DNA from 2 places in the Kyrpidia sp. genome. Region 2 is predicted to be linked to the other one. Evidence: riboswitches for the same ligand, from Rfam matches in the RefSeq annotation. Region 2 holds a riboswitch; the other holds the start of a gene.
What was found. Region 2 has a riboswitch for cobalamin ahead of K6T64_RS08090 (energy-coupling factor ABC transporter permease). Riboswitches for the same ligand answer to the same signal wherever they lie in the genome.

Region 1: linked by a shared signal. The riboswitch ahead of K6T64_RS01575 (ABC transporter substrate-binding protein) and the one ahead of K6T64_RS08090 (energy-coupling factor ABC transporter permease) in region 2 are both predicted to bind cobalamin.

The regions. Positions count from the first base shown of each region.
Region 1 is NZ_JAILZZ010000002.1:15,144-19,555, reverse strand. It holds gene K6T64_RS01585 (ABC transporter ATP-binding protein) at 1-682, opposite strand, end outside; gene K6T64_RS01580 (FecCD family ABC transporter permease) at 733-1,761, opposite strand; gene K6T64_RS01575 (ABC transporter substrate-binding protein) at 1,771-2,742, opposite strand; cobalamin riboswitch at 2,962-3,141, opposite strand; gene K6T64_RS01570 (acyl-CoA dehydrogenase family protein) at 3,291-4,412, shown strand, end outside.
Region 2 is NZ_JAILZZ010000016.1:48,664-53,075, forward strand. It holds gene K6T64_RS08085 (bifunctional YncE family protein/alkaline phosphatase family protein) at 1-1,279, opposite strand, end outside; cobalamin riboswitch at 1,556-1,755, shown strand; gene K6T64_RS08090 (energy-coupling factor ABC transporter permease) at 1,986-2,729, shown strand; gene K6T64_RS08095 (energy-coupling factor ABC transporter substrate-binding protein) at 2,719-3,027, shown strand; gene cbiQ (cobalt ECF transporter T component CbiQ) at 3,014-3,799, shown strand; gene K6T64_RS08105 (energy-coupling factor ABC transporter ATP-binding protein) at 3,792-4,412, shown strand, end outside.

The DNA.
Region 1 (4,412 bases), on a different contig from region 2:
AGGCCTCGGTGCTCCCGGCCCTCAACAACAAAGTCCTGTGTGCGTAGAGTGCAGCGAGATTGAGATCGTGAAGCACGAGAATCACCGCCGGCCTCCTGCCTTCCCTTCCCCGCCCCGCCGTGCCCCCGCATACGAGGTTCAGAATCTGCATTTGGTGGCCAATGTCGAGGAAAGTGGTGGGCTCGTCCAAGATGAGCACGTCGGGCTCCTGGGCCAACACCATCGCCAGAGCCACGATCTGCCGTTGGCCGCCACTCAGATGGTTCACGGTCACCCCGGCGAGATCATTCAGCCCGGTTTCCCACAAAATTCGTTCAACCACCTGCCGGTCGTGGTTTGTTTCGCCGCGCCACGGCCTCAAGTGCGGATGGCGCCCCATCATGACCGTATCGTACACCGAAAACCCGCCGGCCACCAGGGGGGTCTGGGGCAATACCGCCATCCGCCGGGCCAACTGCCTTCTGGAATACGACGATACCGGCACTCCGTCCAGACTCACCCGGCCGCGATCCGGGGGCTCTATCCCCGTCACCAGGCGGACCAAGGTGCTCTTGCCCGCCCCATTCGGCCCGATTATCGCCAGGACCGTCCCCGGGGTCACGGAAAACGAAACATCCCGGAGAACCTCCCGGTCTCCGTATGATTTACAAAGCCCGATCGCTTCTAATCTCGCCCCGTCCATCTCGCGCCCCCTTCTCCGCACCCCAATTCGTCGACCCGGCCGACCCCTCGCTACCGCCCCTGCCGGTGAAGCAGATACGCAAAAAATGGCGCCCCGCAAAAAGCGGTGATCGCCCCGATGGGGATCTCTTGCCCGGGAACCAAGGTGCGGGCGGCGTTATCCGCCCAGAGTAAAAACACGCCGCCCCCCAGGGCAGACAGCGGCAGCAAGGTACGGTGGTCCGGTCCAGCCAGGATGCGAAGCACATGAGGGACCACCAAGCCGACAAACCCGATGATCCCGGCTACGGACACCGCTGCCGCCGTCATGAGGGAGGACGCCCCCAAAATCACCAGCCGGGCAGCCCCCACGTCCACCCCGAGATGTGCCGCTTCCTCTTCACCCAGGGTCAGGACATTCAGGTTCCGCGCTTCCCACCAAACCATCGTCAACCCCAGGACAGTGGCGGGAACCAAACTCCAGATCAGCCGGGGATCCCGATTGGCCAGGCTTCCCAACAGCCATAGCATCACATTGGGCAGTCGGTTTGATGCGGCCACCATCAACACGGTGAGGATGGCTCCAAAAAACGATTGGACCACTACCCCGGCGAGAATCAGCGTATTGTTCCGGGAACCCGGCCCCCGGATCGAGCCCAGCCAAAACACCGCCGCCAACCCGACAAGGCCGCCGACAAAAGCCAGCCCCGGGACGGCGAACAAGCCGTACAGGCCCACCTGTCCCCCGAACAGAATACCCGCCACCGCCCCCAGGGCCGCCCCGGAAGACACGCCGAGGATAAAAGGGTCCGCCAGGGGGTTGCGTAACACCCCTTGATAAGCCGCGCCCGCGGCCCCGAGAGCCGCCCCGACCAAAAGGGCCAGAACCGCCCGGGGGAAGCGGATCTCCCATACCACCGCCTGAACCCAGCCCCCGGCAGCCTCCGGGGCTTTGGCACCCGGTCCCGCCAGTATCGCCCGCCAGAGGCTGTCCAGATCCGTGGCGGTCGGTCCGATGGCCACACTGGCGGCCAGGGACACGGCGACGGCGGCCAACCAGACCCCGACCCACATCCATGACCGACGACGATCTTTTCTCATGGCTGCGGCTCAGGGTTGGAACAACTGCGGATAGAAGAGCTTGGCCAGGGTTTCCGCTCCGTCGACGATCCGGGGGCCCGGGCGACTCACCAAGTCCGAGTCGACGGAATACACCCGGTTATTGCGCACGGCATCCACGACTTGCCATCCGGGCCGCTGTTTCGGCTTGTCCACGGCATCCGGCACGTAATATCCGTAGGTCACCACGATCACCTGGGGATTCTTTTGCATCAGCATTTCGGCGTTCATCGGCTGCCACCCGTTTAGATCCGACGCCACGTTGATGCCTCCGGCCAGACGGATCAGCTCGTCCATAAACGTGTGGCTCCCCGCCGTATATAATTGGTTCGGATCGGCCTCCACGTAGACCCTCACCCGTTTGTCCGGTGGGATTTGCGACACTTTGGCCGCAATGGCCGAAGCTTTGGCCTTCATTTGATTGACCAAGGCCGCGGCCTGGGATGTACGGTTCGTGATCTCGCCCAGTGCCTGGATAGTCTGATAGACCGCCTCCAGACTTTGAGGGTCGTACATCACGGCGGTCAGCCCAGCGTTTCTCACCGTCTGAACAATGCTCTCATTGTGAGAACCGAGCACCACCAGGTCGGGGTGAAGGGCCACCAGCCGCTCGATGGGCGGGTTCAATCCGTCCAGGACCGCTTCCACCTTTTTTTGAACCCCCGGAGGATAGTTGTCCCACGTCGTGACGCCCACCACCCTCCGATCCAGACCCAGGGCAAACAGGATCTCCGTATGACTGGGGATCAAAGAGACGATCCGCCGGGGTTCCCGGGCAATGGTCACCGATGTCCCGCTGTCATCTTTGATCGTGAGCGGATAGTGGGTGACTGCCGGCGGACTCGCCCCTCCTTGGGGCGACGCGGAAGGAGCCGCCCCAGTTCCGCAGGAAGAAAGAATCAAGATCACCGCGAAAAGAACGAGGACCGTCCAGAACTTTCGCTTCCCATCCATTCGGACCATGTCCGAGCCTCCCTCATCTCCGAATGTGCCTTCTCCTCCGGGGGAGGGGCCGGGGAAAGGCTGTCTCCGAAGCAGGGCCGGGATATGCCCGGCCGGGCTCTTGACTGATTCCCGAAGCCCAAAAAGAAAACCCGGCTTTCGCCGGGGCGATACTGTTCGGGCGGCAGGGTCTTCACGTCCTTCCCCTCGCCGCCTCCCCCCGGCCTTTCCGCGAAGGCCCCTCGGGAGTTCGACCGGGTAGGTCTCCTGGCTTCCGGGTCTTCGCGCGCTTTCGCCTTCCCCGCGATGGGCGAGTGGCATCTTGAAAACGCACTCTCCGGTTACAGTGGCGGGACCGCCCGGGATTCTCACCCGGTTCCCCGTTACGCCCCGAAGGGCACCCGGCCTGTCTCCGTTGCACAATACATGAATCCGCATCCCCAGTATAACGACTCCCGCCTTGCCCGGCAAGCTGGCCTCCTTCTCAAACGACCGTTTGGATGATATACTCAACCTGTCCCCGAAGCCTCGGAGAGCAATCCCATTCACACGAAAGGAGACACGGCACCATGCATCCATTCACCCGCGAGCATGATGAACTGCGCAGTGCCATTCGGCAATTCCTGCAGAAAGAGATCGCCCCCCATGTCGACGAGTGGGAGCGGGCGGAGCAGGTGCCCCGGACCGTGCTGCGCAAGATGGGCGAACTCGGCTATTTTGGCTTGAATATTGCGGAAGAGTATGGAGGAAGTGGGGAAAATCCCTTGGCGGAAGCAGTGCTGCATGAAGAACTCGGCCGGCTCAACGCCTCGGGATTCGCCAATACCGTGGGCGTCCACATCGGCATCGCCATGCGCCCGGTCTATCGCTTCGGCACCGAAGAACAAAAACAAGCCTATGTGGTCCCCGGGGTTCAAGGAGAAAAAATCGGGGCCTTGGCCATCACCGAACCCGGGGCGGGATCGGACGTGGCGGCCATCAGCACCCGGGCGGTGCGGGAAGGCGACAGTTACGTCCTTTCCGGAAACAAAATTTTTATCACCAACGGGGTCTATGCGGATTTTTACGTGGTGGCGGCAAAAACCGATCCCCAGGCAGGGCATCGGGGTGTGACCTTATTTATCGTCGAGCGGGATGACGCAGGATTTCACGTGCAGCGCAAGTTAGAAAAAGTAGGAAACCACGCTTCGGATACGGCAGAACTCTTTTTCGATGAGTGCCGAATTCCTGCACACCGCAAGCTCGGGGAGGAAAATAAAGGATTTTATCTGGTGATGCACAATTTTCAATGGGAAAGGCTGATGATCGCCCTGCAAACCCTGGGGACCGCCCAGGCGGCCTTAGATATGGCTGTGGAGTACGCGAAAACCCGTCAGCAGTTCGGCGGTCCCCTCACCCAGTTCCAGGTCATTCGCCACCGGTTGGTCGACATGGCGGTGGAGGTGGAAAAGGCGCGCCAGTTGACCTATCACGCCCTGGACCTGTTCGCCCAAGGGGTGGATGCAGTGGCTGAAACCTCCATGGCCAAGCTCACCGCCACGGAAACGGCCTGCAAAGTGGCGGATGAAGCGCTGCAGATTCACGGCGGATATGGGTACGTCAACGAATATCCGATCCAGCGGGCTTGGCGGGACATGCGCGTAACCCGGATCTACGGCGGAACGAGCGAAATCATGAAAGAGATTATCGCC
Region 2 (4,412 bases):
CACCAGGGCGCCCGTTGGACCCAGGCCCATAAGCGGGTTGATTGTTGCGCTTCACTTGCTCGGTGTAACGCAGGAGTTCGCCTGGGTTCGGGGCGTCAATGATGGAAAGAGTGCCGCTTATCATATTCCCGATATACTGCCCTTGAGTGTTGGGTCCGGCCCCGAGGCCCTTGGCGTTAATGACCAGGATCTGCTTTCCCCTGTCCGTTGTGTATACTCCAGTGGGGTACCAACCGGTGGGGATGAGGCCTTTGACATCAGCCCGGGCGGTGGGGGACCCTTTGCCGAGATCGACGACGGCGATGTCGTTGTTGCCGGCATTGGCCACGTAGAGGGTGCGGCCATCCGGGCTCACGGTGAGGGCATCCGGTTGGCTTCCGGGCAGGGCGCCTCGATAGGGAGCGAGGGAAATGGTCTGAACGACCTTTTGCCGGGAAGGGTCGATCACCGAGAGGGTATCACTGTCCGAGTTGGCCACATAGATCGCGCCGGTGCGGGGGTTCAGGGCCAGGGCATTCGGGTGAAGACCGACCTTGATGGTGGCCTGGGTCTGTAGGGTGTCCGGATCCAGAGCGGTCACCGTGTCTTCGCCCCAGTTGGTGACGTAAAGGGTTTTTCCGTCTTGGGAGAGAAGAGAGGTGTACGGGTATTGGCCGACGTTCCCCTGGGCCACCACCTTGCCCGTGGAGGTGTCGATTTTGACCACGGTATTATACAGGTTATTGACGACATACAAGAAGCCGCCGTCTGCCGAAACGGTCAGTCCCGCGGGATACGCATTTCCCTTTTGGTTATTGGCCTTGGGCCCCGGGGTTAGACCGATGAGCACAATGGGGGATTGCTCGGACAGTTGGCCGTCGCGAAGCTGGAACACGCGGATCTTGTTGTTACCGCCTGCCGAGGCGTACAGCGTCTTTCCGTCCGGGCTAAAAGCCACGCCGAGATAGAGGGCTTCCGGAGACTTGTAGGGTATGGTCTGAATGACCTTTTGCTGTTTGAGATCAATGACTTGAAGGGACTGGGTGCCTTGCCCGTCGTTCGAGACCACCAGGTATCGACCGTCTGGGCTGAGGGCGCCACCCATCGGGAAATCTCCCAGGGTGACCTGCTTCCCAGCGGGGGTCACGACCCAGTCGTAGGAGGTGACCGCGGTGCCATTTGATTGAGGCCCGGCCTCCCGGGCCCATGCGGATCCCGGTGCTAAGCCGGTCCCTAACATGAGCGCAGCCATGGCTGCACCCGCCACCCACCTTTTTCGTGCAATCCTCCGCTCCTTCATGCGCCTCTCCTCCTTGTTTTGTTGATTCTTCCAACGCCCGGCAATTACCGGACATGTCCTATGATAGACCCGGCGTGTAAAGATAGAAACGTTATAAATCTGAAGATTGTGTAATGTTTGTGGGTCATAGTACTGCGAAAAAAGGATCATGTGACGCATGCTTGACAGACCATACAATCGTCAGTAAACTGTTTTCAACGAAACCCGGCTTGGTGGGCGGGTGACGTATCTGTACAGTTGCAGTGTTGGAGCGTGAGAGATCGTTCTTTTCTTAACAATTTCATACCTGGAACGGGTGCCCGAGGCCATTGTTCGGAAAGAGCGCTGGCTCGGGAAAACGGGAAGTCGGGTGCAAGTCCCGCGCGGTCCCGCCACTGTAACGAGGAACTGCCTTACATGGCGCCACTGGGAAACTGGGAAGGCGTAGGGCAGTGATGAATCGAAGCCAGGATACCGGCCCGTTTCCAAAAGAACTCTACCCTACGAGGTATAGGGGGTGGTTCACTGTGAGGCGATCGCACCGTTCTTTGCCTGGTGTCCTCTGCTTGATGCGGGATTTCGCAGGACTGGCCGGAGCACAGAAAAGCAGGTCTTTGAGCGGTGATGAATGGTCCGGATGTTTGAAAACCCCTTAACATGTTCGTGGTTAAGGGGTTTTGCTATGTCCTGAAGAAAACAAGACGGTCGAAGATTTGGGGGAGTGAAGATGGTCAGGTGGGTTATTCTGGTTCTGTTTATGGCCTTTTGGCTCCCGCGCCAAGCTTATGCCATGCACATTATGGAAGGCTATCTTCCCTTGGGTTGGTGTCTTTTTTGGGCGGTGCTATGTCTGCCCGCTTTAATCCTCGGGACTCGTTCTTTACAAAAACAAGCCGGAGACAATCTGAAGATGAAGCTTGTATTGGCGCTTTCGGCGGCCTTTGCTTTTGTGCTGTCGGCTCTCAAACTCCCATCGGTCACAGGAAGCAGTTCACATCCGACCGGAGTGGGTCTGGGGGCTGTTTTGTTCGGTCCTATGGCGATGAGTGTCGTCGGTTGCATCATCCTATTGTTTCAGGCGTTGCTCCTGGCCCATGGCGGGATCACGACCCTTGGCGCCAACACGTTCTCCATGGCCGTTGTCGGGCCCACAGTGTCCTATCTTGTATTCCGTGTGGTCCATAAATATGGATTCGGGCGAGGAGTAGCTGTATTTCTTGCCGCCGCTTTGGGTGACTTATCGACATATGTCACGACGTCGTTCCAGTTGGCTTTAGCGTTTCCCGCCCCTATCGGGGGAGTAGCGGCATCATTTTGGAAATTCGCATCGATTTTTGCCGTCACCCAGGTTCCGCTCGCCGTCAGCGAAGGGCTGCTCACGGTTATCATGGTGAACTGGGTGATGAAATACAATCCCGAGGTTCTGAGCCGAGCGATGAACCTGGCTGAGGAGGCGCACCATGAGGCATAACCATCATCGGCGTTGGGGGAAAAATGGATTTCTCGGTTTATTGGCGGTCGCTTTAGCGGCATTGCCGTTATTGACTCTCAGAACAGCGGAGTTCCAAGGATCGGATGATCAAGGGAAGGAGATGGTACACCAACTGGATCCGAACTACCGGCCCTGGTTTTCCCCTTTATGGGAACCCCCGGGCAGTGAGATCGAGAGTTTGCTGTTTTCCCTCCAGGCAGCCTTGGGTGCCGGGGTTGTCGGCTATTCCATTGGCTATCTTCATGCCCGCAGAAGGGATCGCCATGAGTCCGGTTGATCGATGGGCCCATGCCAACCGGTGGCGCAGGCTCCATCCGCTGCAAAAAACAGTTTTTGCCGCGGCTTTGGGAGGAAGTGCGTTTGTCTTTCCAACGCCGGTAGCGGCGATTATACCTGTGATCGCGGGACTTTTCCTGAGATACGGGGCCGGGATCCCCATACGGGCGTTCCTTCGCTTCATGGCGCTGCCGTTGTCGTTTTTGTCGCTTGGTGCGATCCCGCTCTTGGTTCAAGTACAGCCTTCAGGACTTCCCCTTGTTTGCTCGATGGATGGAATCCCCGGCTGGTGGATTGGAGTGAACGGAGAAGGGGTTCGGACGGCGGTGACCGTGTGGGTCAGGGCGCTGGCCGTAACCTCTTCGATGTACGTCCTGGCGCTTACCACGCCGGTGCCGGATCTCGTGGACATGTTGCGCCGGGTGAACGTGCCCGAGATTCTCTTGGAAGTGATGCATCTCATGTATCGCTATTTGTTTATTCTCATGGAAATGGCTCAACAAACGTATGTGGCTCAGTCCTCTCGGCTGGGGTATCGGTCATGGAGCCGGAGCTTGTCTTCCCTTGGTCGTCTGGGGGCGGCGTTGGCCGTCAAGAGCCGACTGGAGGTGGAGGATCTGTACCGAGCACTGATCTCGCGGGGGTACCGCGGGCGACTGACCGTCCTGCCGCCTCCATGGGCGGTGTGTCTCAAAACCGCCGCCTGGATGGGCGCGGCCGTGGTGGGTCTGGCGGTTGCGGCTTGGCTTGTGGGGAGGCGGTTGCATGGATAAGCCGACCTTCGCATTAGAAGGCGTCGAGTATAACTATGAAGATGGAACCCAAGCTCTGCAGGGCGTATCCCTAGGTATTGAACGCGGAAAAAAAGTCGCTTTTCTTGGTTCCAACGGTGCGGGAAAATCGACGTTATTCCTGCATTTGAACGGGATTTTGCGCCCGTTTCGCGGCCGAATCCTTTTTCGGGGGCAGGAGGTTCGGTACGCCCGCAAAGAGCTTGCTCGACTGCGAGCCAAGGTCGGGATCGTCTTTCAGAACCCGGATCGACAAGTTGTGATCGGTCATGTATGGGAGGATGTGTCTTTTGGGCCTATGAACTTGGGGTTGTCCCCGCCTGAAGTTGAGGCGAGGGTGGAGGAGGCACTCAACATCACCGGACTTTGGGATCTGCGGGACAAGGCCGTGCATCTCCTCAGTTACGGCCAAAAAAAGCGGGTTGCGTTGGCCGGAGTTTTGGCCATGAAACCGGAAGTGATGATTCTCGATGAGCCCACCGCTTCCCTCGACCCTGGACAGGTTCACGCGTTGCTCGAATTGTTAGAGCGTTTACACCGTCAAGGAATCCAAATCGTTCTGTCGACCCACGATGTGGACTTTGCCTATGCGTGG